Regions from separate parts of the Shewanella sp. OMA3-2 genome, predicted to be linked through region 2. Evidence: predicted binding sites of a transcription regulator. Region 2 holds the regulator's gene; the other holds the start of a gene.
The links. Region 2 encodes FliA, which starts transcription of late flagellar genes. Its sites were predicted from a motif close to CTAAAGNTNNNNNNNNNNNNGCCGATA; they were not measured.
Positions count from the first base shown of each region.

Region 1: L0B17_RS08625 (flagellar protein MotY) is a predicted target of FliA. The motif match lies at 16,126-16,152, and genes of this name have one in related genera.

Region 1 covers NZ_CP090974.1:1,943,935-1,962,299, reverse strand. Annotated here, with positions in the region: gene wecB (non-hydrolyzing UDP-N-acetylglucosamine 2-epimerase) at 453-1,589, opposite strand; gene L0B17_RS08720 (transglutaminase-like cysteine peptidase) at 2,963-3,613, shown strand; gene L0B17_RS08715 (bifunctional diguanylate cyclase/phosphodiesterase) at 3,626-5,686, shown strand; gene L0B17_RS08710 (hypothetical protein) at 5,705-6,196, shown strand; tRNA gene L0B17_RS08705 (tRNA-Lys) at 6,907-6,996, opposite strand; tRNA gene L0B17_RS08700 (tRNA-Lys) at 7,056-7,148, opposite strand; tRNA gene L0B17_RS08695 (tRNA-Lys) at 7,664-7,756, opposite strand; tRNA gene L0B17_RS08690 (tRNA-Lys) at 7,816-7,891, opposite strand; tRNA gene L0B17_RS08685 (tRNA-Lys) at 7,951-8,026, opposite strand; tRNA gene L0B17_RS08680 (tRNA-Lys) at 8,066-8,141, opposite strand; tRNA gene L0B17_RS08675 (tRNA-Lys) at 8,262-8,337, opposite strand; tRNA gene L0B17_RS08670 (tRNA-Lys) at 8,461-8,536, opposite strand; tRNA gene L0B17_RS08665 (tRNA-Lys) at 8,578-8,653, opposite strand; gene ybgF (tol-pal system protein YbgF) at 9,114-9,854, opposite strand; gene pal (peptidoglycan-associated lipoprotein Pal) at 9,908-10,447, opposite strand; gene tolB (Tol-Pal system beta propeller repeat protein TolB) at 10,471-11,799, opposite strand; gene tolA (cell envelope integrity protein TolA) at 11,863-12,834, opposite strand; gene tolR (protein TolR) at 12,835-13,263, opposite strand; gene tolQ (protein TolQ) at 13,263-13,952, opposite strand; gene ybgC (tol-pal system-associated acyl-CoA thioesterase) at 13,942-14,343, opposite strand; gene L0B17_RS08625 (flagellar protein MotY) at 15,223-16,092, opposite strand; gene rnt (ribonuclease T) at 16,282-16,962, shown strand; gene L0B17_RS08615 (peroxiredoxin) at 17,029-17,634, opposite strand; gene L0B17_RS08610 (Na+/H+ antiporter family protein) at 17,991-18,365, shown strand, end outside.
Region 2 covers NZ_CP090974.1:3,262,463-3,277,337, reverse strand. Annotated here, with positions in the region: gene flhB (flagellar biosynthesis protein FlhB) at 1-409, shown strand, start outside; partial or broken gene flhA (flagellar biosynthesis protein FlhA) at 544-2,641, shown strand; gene flhF (flagellar biosynthesis protein FlhF) at 2,671-4,065, shown strand; gene L0B17_RS14405 (MinD/ParA family protein) at 4,070-4,951, shown strand; gene L0B17_RS14400 (RNA polymerase sigma factor FliA) at 4,944-5,663, shown strand; gene cheY (chemotaxis response regulator CheY) at 5,707-6,090, shown strand; gene L0B17_RS14390 (protein phosphatase CheZ) at 6,104-6,841, shown strand; gene L0B17_RS14385 (chemotaxis protein CheA) at 6,857-9,049, shown strand; gene L0B17_RS14380 (protein-glutamate methylesterase/protein-glutamine glutaminase) at 9,074-10,297, shown strand; gene L0B17_RS14375 (membrane anchored protein in chemotaxis locus) at 10,365-10,796, shown strand; gene L0B17_RS14370 (ParA family protein) at 10,841-11,635, shown strand; gene L0B17_RS14365 (chemotaxis protein CheW) at 11,619-12,920, shown strand; gene L0B17_RS14360 (chemotaxis protein CheW) at 12,923-13,417, shown strand; gene L0B17_RS14355 (DUF2802 domain-containing protein) at 13,495-13,893, shown strand; gene L0B17_RS18225 (hypothetical protein) at 13,952-14,335, opposite strand; gene L0B17_RS14350 (hypothetical protein) at 14,392-14,875, opposite strand, start outside.

The DNA of each region.
Region 1 (18,365 bases), 1.3 Mb from region 2:
GTAAACTTAAATTGAATTTGATACGTATTTGTAAAGCACTGGCCAAATTGAACTCTGACTGGTTTGGCTGAGTTTAAAAGCAACGGCAAGTGCTTAAGCTCAACACCTGGATTCCCGATAAAAGACCTCGGGAATGACGGACCGAATACGTCATTCCGGTAATGCTTGTGGGCCGGAATCTAGGTGTTAGGCTTTGGCTGTTACGGGCAAGTGCTTAAGTTCAACGCCTGGATCCCCGATTAAAGCATTCGAGGATGACGGCAAGTGCTTAAGTGCTACACCTGGATTCCCGATAAAGGATCTCGGGAATGACGGACCGAATACGTCATTCCGGTAATGCTTGTGGGCCGGAATCTAGGTGTTAGGCTTTGGCTGTTACGGGCAAGTGCTTTAGAGCTACACCTGGATCCCCGATTAAAGCATTCGGGAATGACGGCAAGTGCTTTCTGGTATTAGTTAACTTTTTGGCTAAAGTGCTGCTTTATTGTGTCTATGATGATGTTGCAAGCGTGACCATTACCATATGGGTTATGAGCCTTGCTCATGGTGTTATATTGCACCTGATCCACCAATAAGGTTTCAATAGCATCAATAATCGCTTGTTTGTCTGTACCCACTAACTTAACCGTACCGGCATCAACTGCTTCTGGTCGTTCAGTGGTGTCACGCATCACTAACACAGGCTTACCTAATGAAGGCGCCTCTTCTTGAATTCCGCCAGAGTCGGTTAAAATAATATGCGACTGATTCATAAAGTACACAAAAGGCAAATAATCTAGAGGCTCGATTAAGTGGACATTTTTTACATTTTCAAGAATACGGTTAACAGGCTCACGTACATTTGGGTTTAAATGTACTGGATAAATAATTTGGCACTCTGGATGACTATTGGCAATAGTGACTAGCGCCTCACAAATACGCTCGAATCCGCCACCAAAACTTTCACGGCGATGGCCTGTAACTAAAATCATTTTTTTACTGCTATCGATTACCGGATATTGCTGCGCCAGCGTTTTATTTAGTTGTACATCGTTTTCTAGCTTGGCTTTAATGGTTAATAGTGCATCAATAACTGTGTTACCGGTTATGGTAATAAGGTTTGAATTAATACCTTCATTCACTAAGTTGGCTTGTGAAGAGGATGTAGGCGCAAAATGCAATGTGGCTATGGCGCTGGTGAGTTTACGGTTACCTTCTTCTGGCCAGGGTGAATATATATTGCCGGTTCTTAACCCTGCTTCAACATGCCCTACCGGAATTTGTTGGTAATAAGCGGCTAAACTGGCTGATAAGGTAGTTGCTGTGTCACCATGCACTAACACTATGTCAGGTTTGAATTCTTCTAACACTGGCTTTAAGCCCAGTAAAATATTAGTGGTAACGTCATAAAGGGTTTGGCCAGGTTTCATGATATTAAGATCATAGTCTGGTGTTATTTCAAATAAGTTCAGTACTTGGTCAAGCATTTCACGGTGCTGCGCGGTAACACACACTTTGGCTTCAATGCCATTTGCGACTTCTAAAGCCTTAACCAAGGGTGCCATTTTGATGGCTTCGGGTCTGGTGCCAAATACTGATAATACTTTGATCATATCCAATCCTAGCTTTAAGTTAGTTCCATTAAGAATGTTTAAATAGTAAACCTGTGCAAGCCACCATTAAAAAAAGACACGCTACCGCCACTAGATTGCAGCTTCCAGATTGCTGTGTGCGCTTCAATTTTTGCTTGATTTACCACTCTTTAAAAAGAGTGTTGGGGTATCAGACTAAAGTAGTCGTTATGCTCTGCTAACATCACCTAATGCGGTATGCATTAAGTGGGTGTTTGAGATACAACAGGAAATAACCAAGGGAAAGGGACACAGAAAAGCTAGAGGAGTGAAATCGGCTGATTTTGGCTCAAAAGTAGCTGTGTATGGCTTCATGCCTTGTTTAAAATTTCCTTTTTTACTGCTAGTGCTTCATCCGCTCACTGATAATTCGCAGATTATATGGTATCCAACAAATTAATGACAGTTTTTTGACGCTTTGCGGCGTTTTTTGTTAATGATTTTTTTCATGTTCTTTTGTTACCACTTTAATCGCTTGAAATCACATTAGTTACTGTGTAAGTGTTTGGTTAATTTATCCGCTTAAAACTTCACCCTAGCCCTTTATGCTTACTTACATTCTTTCTTACTAGCAACTAGCAACGGCCTTACCGTAAGGTCTCACATTGCTTGTATTGTCATTGTTTACTGCCATTGTTTATTGCATTGCTGTTGCGCTGCTAGTGCTGACGTTTATGGCATAGCTTATGTGGCAATTGTTACAGTTATATTGTTTCGCCATGATTATTCTGGCCATATTATTACTGCCATATGGGCACAACTACTTAGCGTAATTCGTTATTATTCATATGTCTTACTGTGGCCTTACTGTGCACCTCTGCCTTAGCCAGGTTAAAATTGGACTGTGATAAAAAGCTTTAGCGACTAACTGGGATGTTTCGAGCCAATTTGTTATTTAACGATCAACCTGCTGCCACTGCTATTCAGTCAATATGACTAACGAATATGATTAACTAATATGACTTTTGTCAAAAAACCGCCGCTTTAAAATACTGCGGTTGAATTTAGCTTGAGCTTACCTAAACTTAACGTCGCGGTTTAGATTTAGCGGAATGGGTTTTGAAATTGATTTAACTTTCCTGTTTAACGTTTTGCTCACGTTTTTTTGCACTCGATATTGCCTGTTAAACATCTGTCACACTTTTGGCTTACTTAGAAAAATGGCAATAGATTCAATTAAAAAGACTTTGCTTTCGAGTTGTCATTTTATTGTCGTTTAACGGTTAACTAGATTATGATGTGCATCATTATTGTTGCCAATTAACTTACCTTGATAAGTTGATTATGATTAACTTTTTCTAATTCATTGATAAACAGCAGGAATAGCGCGTATTAAATGTGTTTTTTTTGATATGAGTAAATATCGCCACTGGTTAATGATGCCTGTGGTGTTTTCGGCTGTGTGTTTTGCCACGTTAAGCGACGGTTTGTTTAATGACGATTTTTTTGCTGGTATAAACCAGCGTTACGGCGAAGCAAAACTAAATGATTTTTATGACTGGCGTGAAACCATAAATGAAGGTCGCGATTTAGATGATTATGACAGATTGCTATTGGCCAATACCTTTGCCAATAGGCGTATTAATTTTAAGTCTGATTTAGCACACTGGAACACCTTAGATTACTGGGCTACGCCGACAGAGTCTTTAGGCACTGGTGCGGGCGATTGTGAAGATTATGCAATTTTCAAATACATGACTTTGCTTGGCATGGGAATGGATGAACACAAGCTGCGGTTAATGTATGTGCGCTCGTTAACTTTTGATGAGCCACATATGGTATTAATTTACTTTGAAACGCCATCATCTTTGCCCCTTGTATTAGATAACCTTAATCGTAAGGTGTTATCGGCCAATCGTCGACCCGATTTAAAACCAATTTATTCATTTAATGGGCAAGGTTTATGGTTAGCTAAGGCGCATGGGTTAAGTTCGGCAAAACCAGATAGTAAAGGCACTACCGATTGGTCGGTTTTAATGCAACGTATAGAAAACGGTGAATAAGGATTAAATATTATGTTTAGAAAGGGAATGTCTTTACGGGCGCAGTTATATTTGCTGATTGCGTGTTTGTCTTTGTTCAGTTTTGGTGCGTCGCTTTATAATAACGTGTCTAACATGCGCAGTTATTTAAATGAGCAATTAGCGTCTCATGCACAAGGGGCGGCCATTAGTTTAGGCTTGTCTATATCCCCTTATATGGATGAAGAAGGTATGGTGATTGCAGCAACCATGACGAATGCTATTTTTGACTCGGGTTACTATCAGCGTATTTCGTTTACCAATGTTGAAGGTGAGCTTAAGTTTGAGCGGCTTAATAAACACGGTAATTTTGGTGTACCTAAATGGTTTATGGCTTTACTGCCGTTAACGCCACCGGTAATGGTAAGTGAAGTCAGCAATGGTTGGAACATAGCCGGTACACTTGAAGTACAGTCCCATGCGGGTACGTCTTATAAAACATTGTGGGACCATAGCATTAGTGCATTAACGACCACTTTGATGCAATTTTTTATCGCTTTATTGTTTGCTTACTTGATTATTAAGTCGGTACTTGCACCGCTAAAACGGATTGAACTACAGGCTGAGGCGGTGATTGAAAAGCGCTTTGACCTAAACCCGATCAAACCCTTTACGACCGAGTTAAACACGGTAGTAAATGCGATTAACAAAATGGTGACGAATATTCAGCGCTCGTTTTCAGAACAAACACTGCACGCTGAAAAGTTATCCAAAGAAGTGTATATCGACAGTCACACAGGCCTACCTAACAGACGCGCATTGATGAAGGCGTTTGACTCGTTAAAACATGAAGCAGAAACCAACGGAAACCGTTTATATTTTGGTTTAGTGTCGTTAACGTCATTACAGTATATTAACGATACTGAGGGTTACACCCACGGTGATGCATACATTACTGAAGGCGCGACGATTCTAGCTGACCAAGTATCGCTTTATAGTGATGTCAGCATTTATAGGGTGTCGGGATCTGAGTTTGCTATTTTGTCGCAAACCACCCATGACCTAGTGTCTGTTTTAGATGGCAAAATGGGCGATGCGTTTTCGGTAGCAAACACCAATCGGTTTATCCAGGGTTTTGCAAAGCATGCATTAACCAGTGTTGACTACTCAGAAACCTTTTCTGATGCCGCGCAACGTTTAGATACCCAGTTAACCCATGACAGTTACTTAGACTCTCCGGCAATGGGATTAACCTCATCGCCTGCTACCTCAACCCATTCACGTGAAGAGTGGGTGGTGATTCTGAAGAGGTTTACTGAGTATTTTAAAGCTGAGATCATTCACACTAAGCCGCAGGATTTTGCGATTAAGTGTATTCCATTAGACAAGCTGTTTGATTTGATGCTGCAGCCTGTGGTTGATACCCATAGCCAACTGCTTTATGTAGAGTGTTTTGTGCGATTCAAACATAACAATGAAACGCTATCGACCATTGATGTGTTTGCTATGGCTGAACGTTTAGGTTTGCTGCAAGAGTTAGAGCAAACGGTTATTTGTTTTATTTTTTACAAACTACATCATGTTAAAAATACCCGTGTGGCGATCAACATTAGTAACCATGCACAACACAATACTGTCTTTACTGAATGGCTATTTGCAACTTACAAACAATTGCAGTCGAAACTGCCGCCCTTGTTGTTTGAGTTTAATGAGTCTGGTGCGATGCTGTCACTGGAGTCAACTAAGCAATTTATTCGTCAGTCGAAAGCATTAAACATTGAAGTTGCTATTGAGCGTTTTGGCTCTAGTTTAAGCTCGTTCCAATACATTAAAAATTTAGACGTGGACTACATTAAAATTGATGGCAGTTACATACGTGATATAGAACAATCAGATACACAGTTTTTCATTCAAACCATTACCCAGATATGCCATGGTATTGGGATTAAAATGATAGCACCACAAATAGAAACCTTAGCGATAAGCCAGCAATGCGTGCAATTGAACATTGACGGCCTACAGGGAAACGGCTTGTACTCTGTGCGTAATTTTAATACACTTTTGCGAGTAAGTGCTGATACAATTGAAACAGAACTTAAACTTAATGATTTTTAACTAATTGTAAGGAACACAATGATGCGCAAGTTACAAACCGCTGCGGTTGTACTTTCTCTTTTATTGTCTGCAGGTGTTTCAGCTGTCAGCCTAGAAGAATATAATGCTGGCTTACAGGCTGCTGTTGAAGCTGGTACTGTAGGCGAATATACCGAACAAATGTTTGCAAACTCTACTGCGGCTGAAGCTGAAGCCATTTTAGCTGCAGCTCTTGTTGCTGCTGGTGCTGATGAAGCTGCTCAGACTAAAATACTTGCCGCGGCTCAGCAAGCTGGCGTATCAACAGACCTTATTGCTGCAGTTGCTGCAGCAAACGGTGTTTCTGCAAGTGTTGTTGCCGCAGCAACTCAAATAGCGACTGCTGCTGGTAGTAACAACTCTGGCAATTCAGGCAACCAAACGGCTATAAATGCTTCTAATAGACCGAACCCTGGCCAAGGCCAAGGTAATACCGGTGGAAATAATGGCGGTGGCGGCGGTGGCGGCGGAAACGGCGTTTCTGGCAACTAATCCCCTGTTTCACTAGTTCATCTAGTTATTTTTAAAGCCCATTTATATGGGCTTTTTTATTGACTAAATTTCACCTTACCCTTTGTTCCCAATCGCTGTATTTCAGCTCAACCACACTCGCTAGGTTATATACAGTGGAGTGATTTATAGCGGGATTTATAGCGGGATCTATAGCGGAGTGATATAGACAGAGTCAGGCATGGTTAATCGCCACACTACAGCCTTAGTAGTACCAAGTATCTCAGCCTCATCAAAAAATCTGCGTCATCAAAAGCGTTAACACAAAGTAAGAAACACTTATCAAACAGCCTTTTATATTACTCACTGCGTTAATGTGGCTAACATCACTGTTTATCAACAAGCTATACTTGGGTGTATTTACTGATATCCACCTCCCCTATTTAACAGCTGATATTAGCTTACAGCCGCTATACCACCCCTTATTAGCATGTGATCTATTTTAGGCTGTGTGTTTCAGAAAATTGTTTATTAGATTTAAAAGGATTTACTGCATGATGTTAACTAATGAAGAGTTTAATACGCAGAAATAAACAAGTGTTGAGTTGTGAGATTTAAACCTTCGACCAATGGGTTAAAAGCCAACTGCAGCACTTGATCTGAACAAAGAGTGACTGAGCTAACGACCCATCTTGGTTTTGCTGACCGATAATATTTAACTGGATATGATATTAGACGAGAGGAAAAGTGGTGGGGTCGTGAAGGATTCGCACCTTCGACCAATTGGTTAAAAGCCAACTGCAGCTTTTGATCTAAACGAAAAGTGACTGAGCTAACGACCCATCTTGGTTTTGCTAACCGATAATATTTAACTGGATATGATATTAGACGAGAGGAAAAGTGGTGGGTCGTGAAGGATTCGAACCTTCGACCAATTGGTTAAAAGCCAATTGCAGCTTTTGATCTAAACGAAAAGTGACTGAGCTAACGACCCATCTTGGTTTTGCTAACCGATAATATTTAACTGGAGATGATATTAGACGAGAGGAAAAGTGGTGGGTCGTGAAGGATTCGAACCTTCGACCAATTGGTTAAAAGCCAACTGCAGCACTTGATCTGAACGAAAAGTGACTGAGCTAACGACCTATCTTGGTTTTGCTAACCGATAATATTTAACTGGATATGATATTAGACGAGAGGAAAAGTGGTGGGTCGTGAAGGATTCGAACCTTCGACCAATTGGTTAAAAGAAAACTGCAGCTTTTGATCTAAACGAAAAGTGACTGAGCTAACTACCCATCTTGGTTTTGCTAACCGATAATATTTAACTGGAACAAAAGCCAACTGTCTATATTTCAAGAACGACTGAGCTAATGGTTCATCTTGGTTTTGTTGATATTTAAATGGTTAACGGGAATTCAACGGATGGTAATTCAGGAAATGAAAAACTGGTATAAATGATTTCAAGCACTGAAGGGTTAAATACGGGGAGTTGGAGATGTAAAAAAGTGGTGGGTCGTGAAGGATTCGAACCTTCGACCAATTGGTTAAAAGCCAATTGCAGCTTTTGATCTAAACGAAAAGTGACTGAGCTAACGACCCATCTTGGTTTTGCTAACCGATAATATTTAACTGGAGATGATATTAGACGAGAGGAAAAGTGGTGGGTCGTGAAGGATTCGAACCTTCGACCAATTGGTTAAAAGCCAACTGCTCTACCGACTGAGCTAACGACCCCATCTAGTTTTGCTTTATAAACTGTATTACTTTAAATTCTTTATCCACTATTTAAAAAGTGGTGGGTCGTGAAGGATTCGAACCTTCGACCAATTGGTTAAAAGCCAACTGCTCTACCGACTGAGCTAACGACCCAACGATACAAGTGAATTATTTTACCACTCTCAAATAAAGTGGTGGGTCGTGAAGGATTCGAACCTTCGACCAATTGGTTAAAAGCCAACTGCTCTACCGACTGAGCTAACGACCCATCTTGGTTTTGCTAACCATAAATGATTAACTGGAACAAAAGCCAACTGTCTATGTTTCAAGAACGACTGAGCTAACGACCCATCTAGTAAATGAATTATTTTACCACTCTCAAATAAAGTGGTGGGTCGTGAAGGATTCGAACCTTCGACCAATTGGTTAAAAGCCAACTGCTCTACCGACTGAGCTAACGACCCAACGATATTTTGCTAACCTGTAATAGTTAACTGGAACAAAAGCCAACTGTCTATGTTTCAAGACCGACTGAGCTAACGACCCATCTAGTTTTACTTTAAATTCTTTATCCACTATTTAAAAAGTGGTGGGTCGTGAAGGATTCGAACCTTCGACCAATTGGTTAAAAGCCAACTGCTCTACCGACTGAGCTAACGACCCATCTAGTTTTACTTTAAATTCTTTATCCACTATTTAAAAAGTGGTGGGTCGTGAAGGATTCGAACCTTCGACCAATTGGTTAAAAGCCAACTGCTCTACCGACTGAGCTAACGACCCATCTTGGTTTTGCTAACCATAAATGATTAACTGGAACAAAAGCCAACTGTCTATGTTTCAAGAACGACTGAGCTAACGACCCATCTTGGTTTTGCTAACCATAAATGATTAACTGGAACAAAAGCCAACTGTCTATGTTTCAAGACCGACTGAGCTAACGACCCAACGATATTTTGCTAACCTGTAATAGTTAACTGGAACAAAAGCCAACTGTTTATGTTGCTACAACGACTGAACCAATGACCAATCTTGGTTTTGCTAACCTATGAAAGATTAACTGGGGCAAATTTACTAACTAAGTGCACCAAGAATGTTACAAATTACTTTAAAACATCCCCCGAAAAGCTATGCCGTTCTGAGGGCGCCTATAATACCTTTTTCATTTTGTCATGCAAGCGCAAATTTATAATTTGTTACTGTTTGCATGAAAAACAGTCTAAGAGACTGTTTTTTGGCTTTCTTAGCCATTAAGTGCTGATAACTGCTGTTGTGCTAGGCGTGCAGATGCACTGTTAGGGTATTCTTTTAATACTTTATTATAGAGTGCTTTTGCTCCGGCAATATCGCTCTCTTTTTCAGCAATCATTCCTAACTTAACTAAACTATCACCACGCTTGTTTGAATCAGCAAATTGACTCACTACGGCACTAAAGGCGCCTTTAGCATCTGCATGCTCACCTTTATTAAACAATAGCTGACCTAACCAATAGTTTGCATTAGCTGCATAGCTTGATTGCGGATATTGCTTTATGAAACTACGGAAGGCTGGAATGGCTTCATCATACTTACGGTCTTTAAGCACTAAGTTAACAGCAGCTTCATAGCTACCTGTTTCGCCTAATGTCGAGTTTGAAGCTGCAACGCTAACTGCATCGCTAACAGCAGGTGCATTCGCCACTGGAGCTGCTTTAGTTGATAAGTTGGCTATGTCTTCGTAAAGCTGGCGTTGACGTTGCAACATTTGATTAATCTGGTAATTTTGTTGCTCTGTAATGCCCCGTAAATCCAACACTTCTCTTTGCAAAGCGTCTAGTCGACGTTGCATGTCAAATTCACCTTGTTGCTTTGCTTTAATAATGCGTTCAATACGTGCTAAACGATCATCGCTTGAACCACTAGCAACATCCTCTACAGGAGCGGGAGCAGCTACTGCTGCCCCTGCACCAAAGAACATTGCCGCAACTAATACGGCATGTTTCATGTAAATCTCCTAACAGGTCAACCAAGTAGGTTGACCTTATACTTCAATAACGCTTAGTAAACTAACACACCACGACGGTTTTGAGCAAAACCGGTGTCAGTGCGAGAAAAGTCTAAAGGCTTTTCTTCACCGTAGCTTACGACACTCATTTGGCTAGGTTGTACACCCATGCCTTGTAAGTATTTAGCAATCGCTTTAGCGCGACGTTCGCCTAGTGCGATGTTGTATTCAGGTGTACCGCGTTCGTCAGCATGGCCTTCAATTAATACGCGAACATTTGGGTGTTCAACTAAATAATTGCCGTGTGCCATAAGAATGTCTGCATTGTCAGTTTGTACTTCACTGCGATCGAAGTCGAAGTAAATTATGTTTTGACGACGTAATTCTTGCTCTTTTAAGCGTTGCTGTTCAGCTGGGCTTAACACTGCACCAGCACCACCTGTTTCAATACCACCATTGCCATACTCGCTGCTAGATGAACCAGAAGTAGAACCGCTAGCATCTGTGTCAGAGTCTGAAGTTGAGCTACAGGCACCCAGTGCCATTAGCGGAACTGCAACCATCATAGCTTTGAACAACTTATTCAGATCCATGTTAAATCCTTATCGATACTTAATTAAAGAAATGGGGACCAGGCTGGTGATTTCACCTCACCTTGTCCAGCAGGCAATCTTGCCTTAAATCTGCCATCGGTAGAAACCGCTGCCAGTACTTGTTTACCTTCGTGAGTCGTACCATAGATCACCATAGTGCCATTAGGCGCAACACTTGGAGATTCATCTAGTCTAGTAGATGATAACACCTGCATAAAGCGTGTTGCTAAATCCATTCGGGCAATATTGAAACGTCCATTAGTACGATTCACAAAAATCATGCTGCGACCATCAGGTGTAATTGAACCACCTAAATTCCATTCGCCTTCAAAAGTCATGCGACTGACTTTATTTGTATCCAAATTCACTTTATAAAGCTGCGGTCTACCACCACGCTCAGACGTGAAAAGCAGCGACTTACCATCTGGGAACCATGAAGGCTCGGTGTCAATGGCGTAGTGATCTGTGACACGTTTAGTTGCTTTAGTGGCTATATCCACTGTATAAATTTCTGGCTGACCGTCTTTTGACAAGGTCACGGCTAACTTTTTACCGTCTGGTGAAAAAGAAGGCGCGCCGTTGATACCGTCAAAACTGCTGACTAATGTACGCGTTTGGGTATATATGTCTTGTACAAAAATCTCTGCTTTGCGATTTTCAAAACTCACATATGCTAAGCGACGACCATCTGGTGACCAGCTTGGTGACATTAACGGTTCAGGCGAGCGTAATAACATTTGCTCGTTGTAACCATCATAGTCGGCAATCATTAAATGGTATGGTGATTTTTGACCTTGTTTAACCACAACATAAGCGATTCTAGTTAAGAACGCGCCTCTTATTCCAGTTAACTTCTCATAGACTACATCACTGATGCGATGGGCATATTGTCTAAACTGGCTGGCGTTAATCACGGTTTCGCGGCTTTCTAAAACCAGCTCGCTATTGTTAACAGGCCCTTTGCCAGCTTGCAGCTGTGCTTTTACTAGGTCGATAAGCTCAAAGCTTACCAAAAATTGACCCGTACCATAGGGTTTAACTGAACCAATAACTAATGCATCTGCAGACACATTGCCCCAGTTAGCGGCGTTAAACTGAGCCAAGGTATTTATATTAGTCTGAGGTAGTGCACGTGTGTCGAGTGGCGAAAAAGTACCACTTCTCGATAAGTCAGACATGACCACATCTGAAATAGATGCAGGTGCTTGCCCCTCACCTTGCCAAATAAACGGCACGACAGCGATAGGACGCGATTGATCAACACCTTGGGTGATCACAATATCCAAGGCCGCACGTGCTGGCGTTATTATCACAACACATGCCAATGCGAACCATTTAACCAAATTATTCATGAGACTCCTTCATACCCTTCGCATTTTTAATGCATTATTTTGTATCGGTAATACATTAATATACTAATTAAATTCCGGTGAAACCGTTAAATTAATTTCTTTTAATTTGTCGTACACACCCGCTTCTGTCGATACGGGTAAACGACCTGCTTTGTTTATTGCTGCTTTTGCTGCACGACACACCACTTGATCGCCATCTAGCGTTTGACTTGACGTCACAAAACCATCTTGTGCTAATCGAATAAACACGCGACAACTTTTTCCGCGCATCGATTCGTCAACCACAAGGTTACGCTGAATAGTGGCAATGATCATCGCTTTAAATCGATCTACTTCTGACATCACTTGCTTATTACGCGTTTGCGATAATGTGGCTTGCTCTGCCGCTAGTGCATCTGTCATTTCTTGCTCTTGACGTGCTTTTGCATCGGCATCGGCTTTCGCTTTGCGTTGGCGTTCTTCCTCTAACTTACGTTTGCGATCATCTTCTTCCGCTTTACGCTTACGTTCATCCGCGGCTTGTTTGGCTGCAGCTTCTTCTTGCTTACGTTTTTCGACCGCTTTTTGGGCGGCGGCTTCCGACGCTTTTTGCTCTAGCTCTTTTTGCTTACGAACGGCTTCAGCTTTATTCGCACGCTCTTTTTCTTGCTGTACTTTTATTTGGGCAACTTTAGCGGCGTCATTGGCCTTTTGTGTTTCAATTTCTTTTTGCTTACGTTCTATTTCTAAATTCTTTATCTTTTGCTGTTCTTGCTCACGTTGTTTACGGGCTTCGTTGGCTTTACGCTCTAACTCTGCTTGACGTGCCTTTTCTTTGTTTTCAGTATCTTGCTTTTGTTGCTTTAACTTTTCTACATGCTGAGTGATTTTTTGTTGATCAACCATAACAGCTTGAATAGCAGGCGCACTTGGAGCAGATGGCATTGATTTAGGTTTATCATCGAAACTGACACCTATCGCTAAAATAACAATCGCACCAATGTGGATACCGGCAGAAATCGCTGCAGGTATTTTAATATTAGATTGATCAGCCACCTATTTCTCCTTGGGTGAATCAGTCATTAACCCTACCGCAGGCACACCCGCTTGTTGCAAGCTAACCATGAGTTGAATAACACTTTCATAGGCAATACTTCTATCCGCTTTCACCACCACAGGGCGTAATGGTTCAAGTTGGATCATCGCGCCGACTTGAATTGAAATTTCATCCAGGTCTAAAGGGTCACTATTAGACCAGGTGCCAACGTTTAAAAAATATTCACCCGCGGCATCAATAGACGCTACGATTGGGGGTTTGCTATCTGGCGGTAATGATTCTGCTTTACCCTGTGGCAATTCAACTTTAACACCTTGAGAAACGATTGGCGCCGTAACCATAAAAATGATCAATAGCACTAACATAACGTCGATATACGGTACGACGTTAATTTCAGCAATAGGACGCTTACGCTTACGTTGGTACATTACACCGCTTCCTTTTCACTATAGGCTTGGCGCTGTAAAATGTTAGAAAACTCTTCCATAAAGTTTGCGTAAGCCATCTCGAGCTTTTCAGCTTGTGTCGCAAAACGGTTATAGGCAACAACGGCTGGAATTGCCGCAAATAAACCCATAGCGGTAGCAATAAGTGCTTCAGCAATACCTGGTGCAACCATAGATAACGTGGCGTTTTCTACTGTACCTAAGGCGATGAACGAGTTCATAATTCCCCATACGGTACCAAACAATCCAATATACGGACTGGTAGAACCGATTGTGGCTAGCATAGGTAAGTTATTTTCTAGCTTTTCCATTTCACGTGACAAACTCACGCGCATGGCTCTAGATGTCCCTTCCATTACCGCATCAGGTGACTTGCTGTTCACTTTAATCACTCTTGAGTATTCTTTAAAGCCAGCAACAAACATAGCTTCTAAACCAGCAATACTTTCGCCTCTAGCGGTTAGCTCTTTGTATAAGCGGTTTAAATCAACACCGGACCAAAAAGTATCTTCAAAACGCGCGGATTTTACCCGGGCTGAATTGAGCATTTTTCGGCGTTGAATAATCACCGCCCAAGATGCAATAGATAAACCTAATAAAGTAAACATAACTAGCTTTACCAACACACTGGCTTGTAAAAACAAACCTATAAAAGACATATCAGCGTGCACTCTTAAACTCCTGAACGATAAATTCTGGGATGGCTATGGGACGCATTTTAGATAAGGACACACAAGCGACTGTCACTGTTGCCTCACAATAGCATTCTCCTAGCTCATCAATTAAACGCTGTTGGAACACCAACGACGCTTTTTTCAATGACGATATACAAGATTCAACCATAAAATCTTGCTCAAACTTTGCCGCGCGACGAAAATCTAATTCAGCACGTTTAACAACAAAAGCAATGTCATCTGCCAACAATTTTGTTTGGCGAATGCCCATTGATTTAAGCCATTCGGTGCGTGCTCTTTCAAAGAAGTTTAAGTAATTTGAATGATAAACAACGCCACCAGCATCGGTGTCTTCATAGTACACTGTTACAGGCCAATTAAACGTCATTTTATGACTCGTTCTTTACTTAAAAAATTTTGCATACTATACCGAGTAGCAAGGCAGTTGTGAATCATCTCACCCGCTAAAAACCGACTTTATTTAGAGCAAAACAGCCCTAAATGACATAATCTGGGTTTAAACCGACTTAGATGAAAAATTTTTAATCTTTTGTAGCCTTCAAACTGCAAAAAGGTGGCTGTTAATTAGCTCATAAATGCCCTTTGATTATATGCCCTGTTGCTGAGTTAAATATGAATTTCGAATAATGCCAAATCGCTACGATTTATCCACCAAAAGTATTAAAACCACTCTTAAATTAAAAAAATAACCCAATAAAATCTGATTTTTTCAGTTAAACGCTCACTTTATCATATTTGTTAACATTTACTTTTAATGAATAATGCAGCTTATGCGAATATTTATTCACCCAAATATAAAAATGCTTGATAAAACCTACTAAGGCGCTATCCAGAGGCCATTTTAAATTCAAACTCAACCCATTTATATATTAGAAAATCTAATGGTAAAGCGGAAAAAATCTATCTTGTGCATTTAGAGCAATAAATCTATTATGAGCTTGTTTTCAGGACACATCGATTTGATGAGAAAACAATGAACTTCAAGTTAGTGTTTGTGAAACAGTAACTTATTCCCAGTTCTTATGCTTGACTTCCTTCCTTTAATTTGTTGATTGCAAATTATTTAACCCACTCGGTTTGAGTGGGTTTTTTTTATCTAAAATTTAGCAACATAACCCACAAAAAAGCCTGAACATGATTTCAGGCTTTTGTTAATTCGTGCTAATAAATCGCTGCCAATACTGCTGTGCTAACAATGACGTGCTAACAATCTGTTATTACCCGCTTACATCACTGTGGTAACAACCTAGATTGGCTTAGTGATTTTAATCACCACTCTTCGGTTTATTTGTCGCTCTGACGCTAAGTCATTACCAGCAACGTGACGTTTTTCACCATGGCCTTCGGTGGTAATACGGTCTTGTGAAATGCCACTGGCTATTAATAAACTTTTGACTGAATCGGCACGCTTGTCTGACACTTTTTGATTAATTGAACGGCCACCGTAACTGTCGGTGTAGGCATCAACAACCACTAACTCGACATTAGGATCATATGATAAGTATTCTTGTACTTTTTTAAGCTGATAAGTTGAGAAGCGAGTAAGCTCGGTTCCGCCATCTTGATAGTTTAAAACCGTAAAGGCAATATCATCAAAACTGTAGGGTAATAAATTAGCTAGACATGAGCGAAACTCGCGATACTTACTGGCAAAGTTAACCGCCGAGATCCCCACCGCCACTTTACTTGATGCATCATACCAGTCAGCATAATAAAACGTTGGCTGACGGCCTTGGCTTAATTCATTTAGCATAGTCCAGGCGGCTTTTTTAGGCACTTCACCGTTAAATTGTTTTTGATACTTTAGTGCGATGATTTCTTTTGAGGCATCACCAGGTCGCCAGGTGGGTGCGCGACTGATTAATTTAGCATTGGTTACCGCATCGGGCTTAGCCCACATATCAAGGGTAAACAGTAAATTGAGGTCCTTTCCCGACTTACTGGAAAAAATAGCTTTGCCGTAGTCTGGAATATCATGTTCTAACCGGCATTCAATTGGGCTATTTTCGCCGACTCGCCAGGCTGAGTTTTCAAGGGAGGCAACATAGTGACGTAAATCAGCGCTTGCAGAAGCACTGATACACAAACTGGATATTAATATGATTTTTTGCCACATGGTGCCACCTGCCGATTTTATTCCCTGTTCATCTATCGGCGACTAAATCATTTTCTTGAGGTTAAATTATCACTGAAACGAGCATATTCAGACAGTTTGGGTATAATGCTCGACTAATTTGCTACGACGAACCTAGGTTTGTCTTTTTGATGGCAGCAATATTCAGGTTTAATGGGGTAATAGAATTACATGAGTGACATCTGCAACAGCAATAAATTTAAATATCGATTTCGCGGTTATTTTCCTGTGGTGATTGATGTTGAAACAGCCGGATTTAATGCTAATACAGATGCATTGCTTGAAATCGCAGTGACCATGTTAAAAATGGATGATGATGGCTATTTAAGTCTAGATAAAACCCTGCATTATCACATTGAGCCGTTTGAAGGTGCAAACCTTGAACCCGCTGCATTAGCTTTTAATGGCATAGACCCAACCAACCCGCTTAGAGGCGCTGTTGATGAAAAGTCGGCTTTTTTAGAAATATTTAAAGAAGTTAAAAAAGCTCAAAAAGCTGTTGGCTGTCACCGCAGTATTGTTGTGGCCCATAACGCAGCCTTTGATCTTGGTTTTGTTAATCAATGTATTGAGCGAAATAGTTTAAAACGTTCACCATTTCATCCCTTTGCTAGCTTTGACACAGCATCCCTTGCGGGGTTAGCTATTGGCCACACGGTATTAGCCAAAGCGTGTAAAATGGCAGGCATTGATTTTGATAATAAAGAAGCTCATTCAGCACTGTATGATACTGAACGTACTGCTGAACTTTTCTGTTATATCGTTAATCGCTGGAAAACCCTTGGCGGTTGGCCATTAGCGATTATGGATGAGTCAGATGAAGATACTGACAATAGTGATACCGACGATTAAGTTAACTAAATAACGCGTACAAAAAAAGCTGCCTAGGCAGCTTTTTTGATATTCAACAAGCGTAGATTATAGCTTGCTAGAGTGATCTTTTAAGTATGAAGCAACACCTTCAGAGCTTGCTGTCATGCCTTTATCACCTTTAGACCAACCTGCTGGACATACTTCACCGTGCTCTTCGTGGAATTGAAGTGCATCGATCATACGTAGCATTTCGTCAACGTTACGGCCTAATGGTAAATCGTTAACCACTTGGTGACGTACTTGACCTTCTTTGTCTACTAGGAATGAACCACGGAAAGCAACACCCGCTTCTGGATGCTCAACATCGTATGCTTTACAAATTTCGTGTTTAACGTCAGCAACTAAAGTGTATTTAACTTGGCCAATACCACCTTTGTCTACTGGCGTGTTACGCCATGCATTGTGAGTGAACTGTGAGTCAATAGACACACCGATAACTTCAACACCACGCTTAGTGAACTCTTCCATGCGGTGATCAAACGCAATTAGCTCTGATGGGCATACGAAAGTAAAATCTAAAGGATAGAAAAAGATAACGGTTGGCTTGCCTTTAGTTGCCGAAGCAAGGTTAAAGTTGTCAACAATTTCGCCTGAACCAAGTACTGCTGCTGCGGTAAAGTCTGGGGCTGGACGACCTACTAATACGCTCATTTTATATCTCCATTAATGGCTTGTTTAAATTCTAACGGAAAGTGCAATGTTCAACCTTCCACAATGTGCTATACCATACCTTTTATTTGCTCCCCCGATAAGTGATTTTGAATGAATTTTGTTTTACCTGCTGAAAAACCCTTCATCACACCCCTACTGTTATTAGGGTTTTAAAAACAAATAGCTAAAAATGGCCCACAATAGATTACATTTCGGTCTGATTATTTAACATTGATAATCCCGGTAAGCGCACCGCGCTGATAGTACATCAATAAAATAAAGGCTTTACTGGACAAGCCAAACAAATAACGGCATAAATAAACGCCTTATCATTATAATAAATAGAATTAAATAATATGAATGCGGTTGTGATTGCAGTTTGCCTAATGCTGGCATTAAGTTTTGTTCGAGTAAATGTGGTTATCGCACTAACAATAAGTGCTTTAGTTGCCGGCATTGTCGGTGGACTTGATATCCACCAAACAATTTCAGCCTTCAATGATGGTTTAGGTGGCGGCGCACAAATAGCATTAAGTTATGCCCTATTGGGCGCTTTTGCTGCGGCATTATCACATTCTGGTTTAACCACGCTAATTTCTAATGCCATTATTAAAAAGTTGGGGAAAGAGCCAAACAATAATAACACTCAAGTGGTGCGATGGATGTTATTGGTCACTATTTTAGCAATGGCGGTTTCTTCGCAAAATATTTTGCCTATTCATATTGCCTTT
Region 2 (14,875 bases):
AGGCCGCGTCAGACAAATGCAACGAGAAATGGCGCAAAGAAGGATGATGGCTGAAGTGCCCAATGCCGATGTTATAGTGGTGAACCCTGAGCATTATGCTGTGGCGGTTAAATACGATGTCGTCCGTTCTTCTGCACCATTTTTACTTGCTAAAGGGGTTGATGATGTCGCATTTAAAATCCGTGAAATCGCTCGAGAGCATAACGTTGCAATTGTTTCAGCACCGCCCCTAGCAAGGGCGATTTATCATACAACTAAAGTAGACCAACAAGTGCCAGAGGGCTTATTTACTGCGGTTGCTCAAGTGCTCGCATACGTATTTCAGCTAAAGCAGTATCAGAAAGGTAAGGGGCGTCGCCCAACACCAGTCCCGTTAAAACAGCCCATTCCCGATGATTTAAAGCATTAACAGTATTTTTTGTTTGTTTTTCAATCGTAGCAGGGAAATTATAATACAAAATTAATGCAGTCGTTTGTAGTTGGCTTAATTCTTGCTGTTTTGGCTATACGCGTCAAAAATTCATCAGTAAAAGGCTTTCGCGAATGGATGTAAAAGCAGTTTTCGGGCAGTTCAAACAAATCCGACCATCAACCTTTAAAGGTATTGGTACGCCACTATTAGTGTTGGCGGCTTTAGGGATGATTGTTTTACCGATCCCGCCATTCTTATTAGATATTTTGTTTTCATTCAATATTGCACTGGCCTTGGTCGTGTTGCTTGTTGCTATTTATACCGACAGACCCCTCGACTTTGCCGCTTTTCCAACGGTACTTTTAGTGGCAACCTTGCTTAGACTTGCATTAAACGTGGCTTCAACGCGAGTGGTATTATTGGAAGGCCATAATGGTGGAGACGCTGCCGGTAAAGTCATTGAAGCCTTCGGCTCTGTAGTGATTGGTGGTAACTATGCTGTTGGTTTAGTAGTCTTTTTAATCTTAATTATTATCAACTTTGCTGTTGTAACTAAAGGTGCTGGCCGTATTTCTGAGGTTAGTGCACGTTTTACTTTGGATGCGATGCCGGTAAACAGATGGCCATTGATGCTGATTTGAACGCAGGTATTTTAAACCAAGATCAAGCCCGTATTCGCCGTGAAGAAGTGACCTGGAAGCAGATTTTTATGGTGCGATGGACGGTGCATCAAAATTTGTTAAAGGGGATGCGATAGCCGGTATTATGATATTGGTTATCAATATGTTAGGCGGATTTATTATTGGTATGATCCAACATGGACTCGACTTTTCAAGTGCAGTTGAAGTTTATACTCTACTCACCATAGGTGATGGTCTAGTCGCGCAAATACCTGGGTTATTACTGTCTATCGCAGCGGCGTTAATGGTGACTCGTCAAAATGAGTCTGGTGATATGGGCCAGATGATGATGAGTCAGATGTTTGATAAGCCCAAATCGTTAGCTATTGCAGCCGGTTTATTATTTGTTATGGGGATTGTGCCGGGTATGCCGCATGTTGCCTTTATCAGCTTTGCCTTGATTACCGCCGCGACTGCTTATTTAGTACAGAAACGGATTAATGAAAAAAAATCAGTGGCGTTAGAATTAATCAAAAAAGGGCCGCCAGATATCAAAGATAAAGAGCCAAAAGACTTAAGTTGGGATGATGTTCGTCACGTTGACACTATCGGTTTAGAGGTAGGATATAGACTGATCCCACTTGTCGATAAAGGCCAAGGTGGCGAACTATTAAGTCGCATTAAAGGTGTGCGTAAAAAACTGTCACAAGAATTAGGTTTTCTAGTACCAGCAGTGCATATTCGTGACAATCTAGATTTATCGCCAAATTCATATCGTATTCATTTAATGGGTGTTGTTGTCGGTGAAGCTGAAGTCAGACATGATTGCGAGTTAGCCATTAATCCAGGGCAAGTCTACGGCAAACTTGATGGTATAGAAACCACTGATCCTGCTTTTGGTTTAGAAGCAGTTTGGATTGCACCAGAGCAACGTGAGCATGCACAGACATTAGGCTATACCGTTGTAGACACTGCGACCGTAGTTGCGACCCATATCAGCCAATTACTGAGCAACAATGCTGCTAAGTTATTAGGGTATGAGGAAGTACAACAATTAATGGATATGCTTGCCAAGCAATCACCAAAACTGGTTGATGGCTTTATTCCGGATGTCATGTCACTAGGTCATGTGGTTAAAGTAATGCAAAATCTATTAAATGAAGGCGTGTCTGTACGCGACTTACGCACCATAGTACAAACTTTGCTAGAATACGGTACGAAAAGCAATGATACTGAAGTGTTAACCGCTGCAGTACGAATAGCGTTAAAACGTATGATTGTACAAGAAATATCCGGACCAGAATTAGAGATCCCCGTCATTACTTTGGCTCCAGAGTTGGAACAGATGTTGCATAAGTCTATGCAAGCGACAGGGGGAGAGGGGCCAAATATTGAACCGGGCCTTGCAGAACGCATGCAGCAGTCATTACTTGATGCTTCACAGAAACAAGAGATGGTCGGTCAGCCAGCCATTTTATTGACATCAGGTATGCTACGTTCAACTCTGTCACGATTTGTTAAGTACACTATTCCAAATTTAAGGGTGATTTCGTATCAAGAAATCCCAGATGAGAAGCAGATACGTATTGTTTCATCAGTTGGCCAATAGTGATAACGTCAGAAATAAGAGGTGCGTAAGTGAAAATTAAACGATTTTTTGCCAAAGATATGCGCGCAGCATTAGCGCAAGTAAAAGAGACTCTTGGCTCTGACGCTGTCATTATGTCAAATAAAAAAGTGGCCGGCGGGATCGAAATTGTTGCCGCTGTTGATTACGATGAGCCTAAGGCGAGTGCTGCAATCGCTGCACCTACTCCAGGCTTTATGGATTTAAGTGAGGATCGTGTATCACTTGCATCTAACTCTGTCATCAAGGCAAAGACAAAAATTAATCCGCCGCCTGCAGCTGATTCATTACAAGCGTTATTAGAAAAACAACAAAGTCGTTTAAGTCAGCAAATGCAACCTAAACAAGATGACTCTGATTTACCTGAATGGGCGCGCCAATTACAAGGCGCGACAGCTGATGCTAAGCCTGCTAAGGCTCAGTATCAACAACAAGCTGCATTTGATAAACAATCAAAAAATAATAAGGTCAGTTCGACCGAAATGGATGCGCTTCGTGAAGAAATGGCTTCATTACGTAACTTACTGACTCATCAAGTATCTTCATTGATGACAGAACAAAAAAAGCGCAAAGATCCAGTGGGTGCTATGCTTGAAAGTAAGTTACTTGCTGCAGAGTTTTCAGCCCCTGTAGCAGCTAAACTTTCATCTTTGAGTCAACACTATAATCCCGCGGAATTAGTGCGTTCATTGCCGCAAAGCTTGGCTAACTTACTTGATAACCAAGGTGATGATATTGTAAAGCGTGGTGGCGTTGTTGCTTTTGTTGGACCCACTGGTGTTGGCAAAACGACATCTCTGGCAAAAATTGCTGCACGTTTTGCTGCACAACATGGTGCAGATCAAGTTGCGCTTATTACAACGGATCATTATCGTATTGGTGCCTATGAGCAATTAGCAACTTATGGCAAAATAATGGGCTGTCCAGTGAAGCAAGCACATGATGTGACAGAGCTTGAGCAAATTTTATATCAATTTAGAAGTCGTAAATTAGTACTGATAGATACCGCGGGTATGGGGCAACGAGATATGCGTCTTTATCAACAACTTGATAATTTGACGGCAAACAGTAGGATCCCAATTCGCAGCTATTTAGTGATGTCGGCAACAGGGCAACGCAGAGTATTGCAAGACGCGGTTAATCATTTTAAACGCATTCCATTAGCGGGCGTGATTTTAACCAAACTGGATGAATCTGTATCAATTGCAGGTGCATTGAGCGTTCTGATACAAAATGAGTTACCATTAAGCTATGTGACTGATGGCCAACGTGTTCCTGAAGACATAAAAGTAGCTGATACGTTAGCTCTGGCTAAGCAAGCGTTAGCCGCATTAAATGAAACAGAACAAACAATTTCTCAAGACACAAGCGCATGGTCGAATGAAATGACTTATGCATTCGAGTAAGAATATGACCCGTGATCAAGCAAGTGGTTTACGTATGATGAATCAACCAAACAACGAAAAAGTTAAAGTAATTGCCGTATCCGGTGGAAAAGGTGGCGTAGGAAAAACCAGTGTGTCTATTAACACAGCGGTCGCCCTCGCCGAAAAAGGTAAACGTGTTTTAGTGTTAGATGCGGATCTTGGTTTAGCTAACGTTGATGTGATGTTAGGTATTCGTGCTGAGAAAAATTTATCTCATGTTTTATCTGGAGATGCCGAACTAGACGATATCATTGTGCGAGGCCCTAAAGGTATTGGTATCGTTCCTGCTACATCAGGAAGCCGTGCCATGGTTGAATTAACTCAGGCGCAACATGCTGGGTTAATTCGAGCTTTCAGTGAAATGCGAACACAATTTGATATCTTAATTGTTGATACTGCTGCAGGTATTTCTGATATGGTGTTGAGTTTTTCTCGGGCATCACAAGATGTATTGATTGTCGTATGCGATGAACCAACATCGATTACAGATGCCTATGCATTGATAAAAATATTAAGCCGCGAACATGGCGTATTTCATTTTAAAATTGTAGCCAACATGGTGCGCAGTTTACGTGAAGGAATGGAGTTGTTTGCTAAACTGAGTAAAGTGACTGATCGATTTTTAGATGTTGCTTTAGAGCTGGTTGCAACAGTACCATTTGATGAAAATTTACGTAAATCGGTACGTAAGCAAAAATTAGTGGTTGAGGCATACCCGAAGTCGCCATCAGCAATTGCTTATCATGGTCTGGCAAACAAAATAATGAGCTGGCCAGTTCCACAACAGCCAGGTGGTCACTTAGAGTTTTTTGTTGAACGTCTAGTGCAACGTAAAGAAACACAAGAGGATAGAATGAGTGAATAAAGCCGCCGCGTATGCTCAGTTCGATAATAAAACATCCGTTGTTGAACAGTATGCACCGCTGGTAAAAAGAATTGCACATCATATGTTGGCGCGATTACCCGCTTCAGTGCAACTCGATGACTTGTTACAGTCTGGCATGATAGGTTTACTTGAAGCATCATCAAAATTTGATGATACCAAAGGAGCTAAATTTGAAACCTTTGCAGGCATTCGGATCCGTGGTGCAATGATTGATGAAATCCGCCGTGGAGATTGGGTTCCTCGTTCAGTGCATCGAAATAATCGCCGTGTAGCACAAGTGATTGACGAGCTCGAACAAGGGTTAGGGCGTGATGCTCGTGACACAGAAATTGCAGAAAAACTTGATATGTCGCTCAATGAGTATCATCATATTTTAAATGATGTTTCTGTTGGGAAAATCATCGGCATAGAAGATTTAGGTATTTCGCAAGATGTACTGGTCACGGATGATGGAATACCAGATGATAATTTTGAAGCATTAGCTGAAACGCAGTTTAAATCAGCGCTGGTGGAAGCAATTAAAACCTTACCAGAAAGAGATGCATTAGTACTTTCGCTGTACTATGACGAAGCGTTAAATTTAAAAGAAATCGGTGCAATTCTTGAAGTAAGCGAATCTAGGGTTAGTCAGATATTAAGTCAGGCTATGCTTAGATTAAAAGGCAAACTCAAGCATTGGACACAACAATAATTATTAATTAGAGCACTAGAGTGTCAGCTCACCGGAGGAAACCTTGGACAAGAATATGAAGATTCTTATTGTTGACGACTTTTCAACAATGCGACGTATCATAAAGAACTTGTTGCGAGACTTGGGGTTCAACAATACCCAAGAAGCAGATGATGGCTCAACAGCCTTACCTATGTTGCAAAAAGGTGATTTTGACTTTGTTGTAACAGATTGGAATATGCCAGGTATGCAAGGTATTGACTTGCTGAAGGCTATTCGAGCTGATGACTCATTAAAACATTTACCTGTTTTGATGGTTACAGCAGAAGCTAAGCGTGAGCAGATTATTGCTGCCGCCCAAGCAGGTGTGAATGGATATGTTGTTAAACCTTTCACAGCGGCTACCCTTAAAGAGAAATTAGATAAAATTTTTGAACGTCTCGCTTAAGCAAGGATAAGTTATGCAGCCAATAACATCGGGGTTAATTACTCTCGAGCAGGCCCAGCAACTTGTAGAACTGCTTAGTGCGGGGGAGCAAGATCAAGCTGACGACGTTGTTAGAGAACTCGCTACACCAATACAGCGTGAGTTATTTGAAGAGGTAGGTAAGTTAACTCGTCAACTTCACAGCGCTCTTCAAGACTTTCAGGTAGATAATCGTTTATCAGAATTAGCTAAGGTTGAAATACCTGACGCTAAAGAAAGATTAAATTACGTTATTGATATGACAGAGCAAGCTGCAAATAAAACTATGGATGCAGTTGAAGAATGTTTACCTTTGGCCGATACAATCATTACCAACATAAAATCTGTTACCCCGATGTGGGATAAGTTAATGCGTCGAGATATTGAGTTGAGCGAGTTCAAAACGCTTTGTCATGATGTTCAACAACTTATGTCACATAGTGAGCACGATACAAACCGTTTACGACAACTGCTAAATGAAATACTGATGGCGCAGGATTTCCAAGACTTAACTGGGCAAATGATCCGTCGAGTTATTGACCTAGTTCGCGAAGTCGAAAATAACCTAGTCTCTATGTTGACAGTATTTGGCGATTATACGCCGCAACCAGAAACTGTTAAAAAAGAGAATAAAATAGAGGCAGAGGGCCCAATTATGCACGCTGAGCTGCGTGATGACGTGGTCGCAGGTCAAGATGAAGTTGATGACTTGCTATCCAGTCTGGGTTTCTAATTAGGAGTCACTTGAATGTCATTTGATGTTGATGAAGAGATACTCCAGGACTTTTTGGTAGAGGCTGGTGAGATTTTAGAGCTTCTTCAAGAGCAGTTAGTTGCTCTTGAAAATAATCCTGATGACAGTAATTTGTTAAATGCTATTTTCCGCGGTTTCCATACTGTCAAGGGGGGAGCTGGTTTTTTAAGCTTGAAACCTATGGTAGACGTTTGCCACGAAGCGGAAAATACCTTCGACCTATTGAGAACCGGTAAACGCAGTGTTAATGCAGAATTGATGGATATTATTTTGCAGGCAGTTGATGCTATTAATATTATGTTTGCACAAACTCAGCAAGGCGAGGAGCAGGATCCTGTTGAAGTTGAATTACTTGATAAATTGAAGCTACTCAGTTCTGGCGCACCTTTGCCGTCAGAAATGGGCGGGCACAGTGAAGAGCTTGTTGACGAATCTGTTGAACTCGTCGATGACAGCGTATCTGAATTCGTTGAAAACAAAGTGGGTGCAGAGACTAACATCGACGAAATTAATGAGTCAGAATTTGAAGCATTATTAGATGCGCTTCATGGTCAAGGTAATAGTCCTACAATAACATCTACATCAACGGCTAAACCTCCTCAACAAACTGCACCGGCTTCAGTCGGTTCAGATGAAATATCTGATGACGAATTTGAAGCTTTACTGGATGAACTTCATGGTTCAAGTAAACTAAATGTAGCGGTCAATAAACCTGAACCAGCTAAATTCGTTGAACCTCCAATTCAAATGGTTGACTCAGACGATATTACAGACGATGAATTTGAAAAGTTACTTGATGAGCTACACGGTAAAGGTTCTTCACCCGCGAAAGTGGATACTTCAGCATCAAGTTTTACTGCAACAACGGTTAAAAGTGTTGAACCTGTAAAGGCCGCAGCAACTGCAACTCCGGTGCCTCAACCTAAAGCACCTGTTCCAGCAGCAAAGACTGTTGACCTAGTTATTAAAGACAAAGCGCCATCAAAAGCGGCAGCATCCGTTCCTCAGGGGGAAACCACTGTTCGTGTTGATACTGCTAGACTTGATCAAATTATGAATATGGTCGGGGAGTTGGTATTAGTTCGAAATAGATTAGTGAGTTTAGGCGTTACCCGTGAAGACGAGGAAATGTCTAAAGCACTGGCAAACTTAGATTTAGTTACTGCTGATTTACAAGGCGCAGTAATGAAAACTCGTATGCAGCCAATTAAGAAAGTTTTTGGTCGCTTCCCACGGGTTGTACGTGATTTAGCACGGACACTTAATAAAGAAATTGATTTAATCATGATTGGTGAAGAAACCGATCTGGATAAAAACTTAGTTGAAGCTTTAGCCGACCCATTAGTGCATTTAGTACGTAACTCGGTTGATCACGGAATTGAAATGCCTATTACCCGTGAGGCTAATGGTAAGCCACGAACAGGCACGATTACATTATCAGCAAGTCAAGAAGGCGATCACATCTTACTTAAAATTGAAGATGATGGCGCTGGTATGGATCCGCAAAAACTAAAAGAAATAGCGATTACACGTGGCGTGCTTGACGAAGATACAGCGTCTAGGATGACAGATTCTGAAGCATACAACTTGATTTTTGCGCCAGGATTTTCAACTAAAATGGAAGTGTCCGACATCTCTGGCCGTGGCGTCGGTATGGACGTAGTGAAAACCCGTATTACTCAGTTAAACGGTAGCGTACATATTGACTCACTGAAGGGTAAAGGCACCGTTTTAGAAATTAAAGTACCGCTAACGTTAGCGATTATGCCGACCTTAATGGTGGATGTGTCTAAGCAAGTGTTTGCTTTACCATTATCTAGTGTAAATGAAATATTTCACCTTGATTTAACCAAAACCAATGTTGTAGATGGTCAGCTAACCGTTATTGTACGTAATAAAGCTGTACCATTATTTTATTTAGAGCATTGGTTGCACAGTCATAAAACCAAGTTTAAGCATGGCGATAAGAAACATGGCCATGTTGTTATTGTTCAATTAGGCACAAAACAAATTGGTTTTGTTGTTGATGGATTAATTGGACAGGAAGAAGTGGTCATTAAGCCGCTTGGAAGTATGTTACAAGGTACGCCAGGGATGGCTGGAGCAACGATTACCTCAGATGGTGGTATTGCGCTAATTTTAGATGTACCAGGTTTATTAAAACATTACGCCAAAAATAAAAAATAAAAGTTCCATTATTTAAGGAATGAAATGGCTATAAAAGTACTAGTTGTTGACGACTCAAGCTTTTTCCGACGTCGAGTCAGTGAAATTGTTAATCAAGATCCTGAACTCGAAGTTGTTGGTGTGGCTGTCAATGGCGAAGAAGCTGTTAAAATGGCGGCAGATCTTAGCCCTAATGTCATCACTATGGATATTGAAATGCCAGTGATGGATGGTATAAGTGCTGTTCGCGCCATTATGGCAAGTAATCCTATTCCTATTCTTATGTTTTCATCGCTGACTCACGATGGGGCTAAATCGACTTTAGATGCACTGGAAGCTGGTGCACTTGATTTTTTACCTAAGCGTTTTGAAGATATTGCCACCAATAAAGATGATGCGATAATTCTATTACAACAACGTATAAAAGCGTTAGGGCGTAGACGGGTATTTCGACCGGTTAGCCGAATAGCAGCATCAGCACCTACAGGTCATAGATCTTCTAATTCGCTTACGGGTAACTTAAGCTCATCCAGTGCAAATTTAAGCAGTAACAATGCCGCAAGGCCATTAACGTCTCGCCGGAGTTCATCGCCGTCTTTAGCTGACACTTCAGCTAGATCGACATTAGGATCAACATTAGGCATTGCAGCGACAGCTCCGAATTTACCTTCAGCTATTCGTGCCAGTGGTAAATCATATAAATTGTTGCTAATAGGTACATCAACAGGCGGCCCAGTAGCCTTGCAAAAGGTGTTAACTCAATTTCCTGCTAATTATCCGCATCCCATTTTGCTTATTCAACATATGCCAGCGGCATTCACCCCTGCTTTTGCTGCTCGCTTAGATAGTCTTTGTCAGATTAACGTCAAAGAAGCTGCTAGTGGAGATGTACTTAAGCCAGGGTGTGCATATTTAGCCCCAGGCGGCATGCAAATGTTGGTTGAAAAATCGGGTATGTCGGGTCGGTTAAAAGTCATTGCTGGAAACAGTGATATGAACTATAAGCCCTGTGTTGATATTACCTTTGCGTCGGCATCTAAAGCCTATGGCGGTGACATTTTGGCCGTAGTATTAACCGGTATGGGAGCTGATGGACGTGAAGGCGCAAGAATGCTGAAAGCGGCTGGCGCAAATGTTTGGGCGCAAGATGAAGCAAGTTGTGTTGTATATGGTATGCCGCAAGCTGTCGTCTCTGCAGGTATTGCTAGTCACTCTATTAGCTTAGATAACATGGCTGAATCAATTCTAAAAGAGACCTCTCGTGGTTAGTCTTGGACTTAAGTATTACCGTGGCAGTGTCGGTATCAATTTAATACTTTTCTTATTAACGTTAGCGGTGATAACACTGGCGAGTTTATATTACGATGCCGTTAAGAAAAACGACCTTTTAAATGCAGATGTAGCAAGGTTAACTGCTTCTCAAGTATTACTTATGGTACCTGATGAGCAAGCGGCAGACATTGCAAATTGGCTAGCGCAACATCCGGAACAAACTGAAACGATCATTGAATTTGCAGGCCGTGATAAGAGCAACACATATGGAGCACTTGGTGAAAGTACCCGCCAGCAAAAAGTGTTACTAAGACCTAAAATAGCAACAGAGCACTCTACAACTGAGCGGTCTGTCACTCAAATGGTTCACGATAAACCACCTGCTGATGTTTTAATGTCTGAAAATTCAGATGGTGTCAAAGTCATCCGTTTACCTCATGGTGGTATAAGGGTGACGACACGCGAACTACCTAAAGAAACTGAATCACAGCACTAGCATGATGAAATCTTACTAATCATAACAGACCGAGGAATGAATATTTGAAAGTCTGGACCGTAGCAAATCAAAAAGGTGGGGTGGGTAAAACCACTACTGTGGCAAGTTTGGCTGGTGCTATTGTTAAACGTGGGCAACGTGTGTTGATGATAGACACAGATCCTCATGCGTCACTAGGTTATTATTTAGGTATTGATTCTGAAGAGGTTCCTGGTTCACTATATGATGTATTTGTGAATCATAAGTCGCTTACAGCTGAGTTTATTCAACAATATATTTTGCCGACTCAACTTGAGGGGCTTGATTTATTGCCTGCAACCATGGCTCTGGCAACATTAGACCGAGCATTGGGACATCAAGAAGGTATGGGCTTGGTGCTACGTAATCTACTGGTGTTGTTAGAAGATAAATATGATATTGCTATTATTGATTGTCCGCCCGTTCTAGGGGTATTAATGGTCAATGCTTTGGCGGCGAGTCAACATATTGTTATCCCTGTTCAAACTGAATTTTTGGCGATTAAAGGTTTAGACAGAATGATTAAAACAATGGAGCTGATGGGGCGTTCGAAGAAGACTCGATATAGCTATACTGTCGTGCCGACAATGTATGATAAACGCACAAAAGCTTCTCCGATAGCCTTGTCATATATGCAAGAAAAATATAATAAAAACCTATGGCCAGATAGTGTGATCCCCGTTGATACTAAATTTAGAGATGCCAGTTTAGCGCATCTACCTGCATCACATTACTCTCCATCTAGCCGTGGGGTAAAGGCCTACAATTTACTGTTAAATTATCTTGATTCTCGGGAGCTAGCACATGTCAAAATCGGTTGATGAAACTGTTTTTGATTATTTTACCCTGCTCCTCACTGAGCCGACTACGGAAAGTGTTGAGGAGACCCAAACTGCGCAATCGAATATTGCAAAGCAGGAAATTGTTGCACCTGAAGCTTTAAATCCTACGACGCTTATATCTAAAGACAAAATAAGCCGCACTAATTCTGATAAGTTAACTCCTGCTTTGGTAACTAAAAAGTCAATCGCAGAGATAAAAGTTATACCAGATTCTAGTTTAGTAAAAGGCCTAATTGAACCGGAAAAACCATCTGAGTCGAGCTTTACTTCAAAAAGAGTGGATAAGGCTGATGTTATAAAAGATCATCAAATTGATGATAAATATTCTAAAGCTTCTTTTGAACCGTTAAACAAACCAGATACAGCAGTTAAATATCAACAACCATTAAAGTCGATATTAGAAAGAGGTTTTGCCGAACCCAATGAAAATATCAATAAGCAAGCGCTTGAAAAGCTATTGTCGGCAGTTTCAAAGCCTGAAGTAAAACCAGAAGTTATGCCAACCTCTTCTAAAATATCGATGACAGCAGAGGAAATTAGGGCCAGTGCTGATAAGGTGAGGCAACATTTAGGCTTGTTAGCTGAGAAATCGACTAAAAAAACTACAGTCGGTCCGGTTTCACTACAAAAAACAGTTAATGCTGATAAAGAAATCAAGCCGTTAGTCGATATAAATTTAACAGGAACAATACCAAGCTCTGTAAATAAAGCTATCATAAAGAGTGAAGAGCAACTTGATGTAACGCCTGAAACACAATTAGGGGCTGTACCACCCAGTATTACTCATGATCTTCAGCAAGTACTGGATGATGAGTTTCAAGTGCTGTTTTTTAAGGTAGCGGGTTTAACATTAGCAGTACCCTTAGTGAGTTTAGGTGGTATTGTAAAAGTGGAGCGCATAAATCATTTAATTGGTCGTCCCAAATGGTTTTTAGGGGTCCAGCCCTATAGAGAACAAAAAATTAATGTAGTGGATACTTGTGCTTGGGTTATGCCTGAGAAATATTCTCCTGAACTGGCTGAGTCGATAGATTATCAGTATTTGGTGATGCTGGAAGATAGTCGATGGGGACTGGCTTGTGAGTCGCTGGTCAACGCTGTGAAAATAGATAAATCGCACGTCAATTGGCGTGATAAACCTGGTAAGCGTCCTTGGCTTGCTGGAGTTGTAAAACAACAAATGTGTGGCATATTGCATGTACAAGCTTTGATTGACATGCTTGATGCAGGCTTAGGGTGTCAGGATTCGATTGACCGAGGTTAACTATGAGTGATTCAAGAAGTGTAGCAGCTGTAGCTGCAGGTTCAAACGATGCAGTATTACAGTGGGTTACATTTAAATTAGATAATGAAACCTATGGTATTAACGTAATGCAGGTTCAGGAAGTATTACGATACACTGAAATTGCCCCAGTACCAGGTGCACCGCATTATGTATTAGGCATTATTAATTTGCGAGGCAACGTGGTGACGGTTATTGATACCCGTTCACGTTTTGGTTTACAGCCTGCTGATGTTGATGATTCAACACGTATTGTGATTATCGAAGCTGAAAAGCAAGTTATTGGTATTTTAGTCGACAGTGTTGCAGAGGTAGTTTATCTACGTCGCTCAGAAATAGATAATGCACCTAACGTGGGCACTGAAGAAAGTGCTAAGTTTATTCAAGGCGTAAGCAATCGCGACAACGAGTTATTGATTTTAGTCGACCTTGATAAACTGTTATCTGACGAAGAGTGGGAAGAGTTAACTGATATTTAAATAAACTTTTCAGTGACAACGGGCCAGCTCATTCAGTATGCTGGCTTTTTTGTTATAAGCTTTTTCGAGAGTAAAACATGGGTGATGAATTTTTAATTGCAGCCTTGGTATATGTCATTGCCTGTTTAGGATTAATGTTTTTTTTGCAAAAACAATCGAGCAAATTAAAAAGCAAGGTGGAAGCGTTAACATTATTAGTAAAAGAAAGCGATCGTCAAAGAGAGGCCGTTAAACGTGAACTGAATGAGTTGCGCAGTGGCACGATAGGTATGGGGCGTAAAGTTGCTGAGATTGAGAAGAAATTAACTAAGCAGTCAGATCTTATTGATGAAGCTAGCCAACAAGACCCACAAGCTAAACTTTACTCGAGGGCTGTGAAGATGATAGCTCTTGGCGCAGGTATTGAAGAGCTTATGCAAGAGTGTGAGTTGCCTAAAGCAGAAGTTGAGTTATTACTACGATTACATAAGAAATAACCGTATTAGTTAAAAAAACACCATTGCAATGGCAATGGTGTTTTTAGTTTAATAATGATTACTTTATTCGGCGCATTTTAGCGACAAACATGCCATCACTATCGGCCTGTTGCGGCCAAACCGTTAACATAGTGCTTTGGCTGCCATCAAAAGGGTGAGTTAATAATTCCAGTTCAAAGTTTACATTACTTTGTAAGAATGCATTTACTACCTGCTGATTTTCTGCCTGTGCAAGCGAGCAGGTTGCGTAAACTAATTCCCCACCTATTCTTACCGCATTAGCACTGCGCTGAAGAATGTCTAATTGCAGTTCGGGCTTTGTTTCTATACTACTCACATCGTCTATCCAGCGCATGTCAGGGTTTCGACGCCAAGTACCTGTACAACTGCAAGGTGCATCGACTAGCACACCATCAAAAAAGCCTGATTTAACCGGAAGCAGCTCCGTTTTCCACGGTGAAATACTAATCTGTTTAAAGTTGGCTCTTTTAGCACGTTTTAGCAGCTCATTGAGGGGGGGAATCTGATGTCAGATGCGGTTACATGTCCCTCAATACCCGCCTGTTGCATTAATGATAATAGCTGAAGGCTCTTACCTCCAGCACCAGAGCAAGCGTCCCACCATTGACTATCTGTCTTAGGATTGCAAGTCTGACCAATCACCTGTGAAGCAATGTCTTGAATTTCAAGTAAGCCTTCAGTGTATGCAGCTACTTGATTTAAATTAATGCTGTTATGGCCTAAATTAATCGTGTCATTAAAATACTCAGAACCTACAGCCTGAATATTGTCCTGGGACAATCGGTTCAATACATTTTGAGTCGAAGACTGCTGTGCCCTTGCCCAAATAGGCGGGCGTGAACTCATGGCCTGGATTAAAGCCTGCTTTTCTATTTCAGAATCCACATTACAGTGCAGCCAAAACCAAGTGGGTAAAAGCTGTTCAAGTGTGCAGCTGTCCAGTTGAGAGAATTGCTTAAAC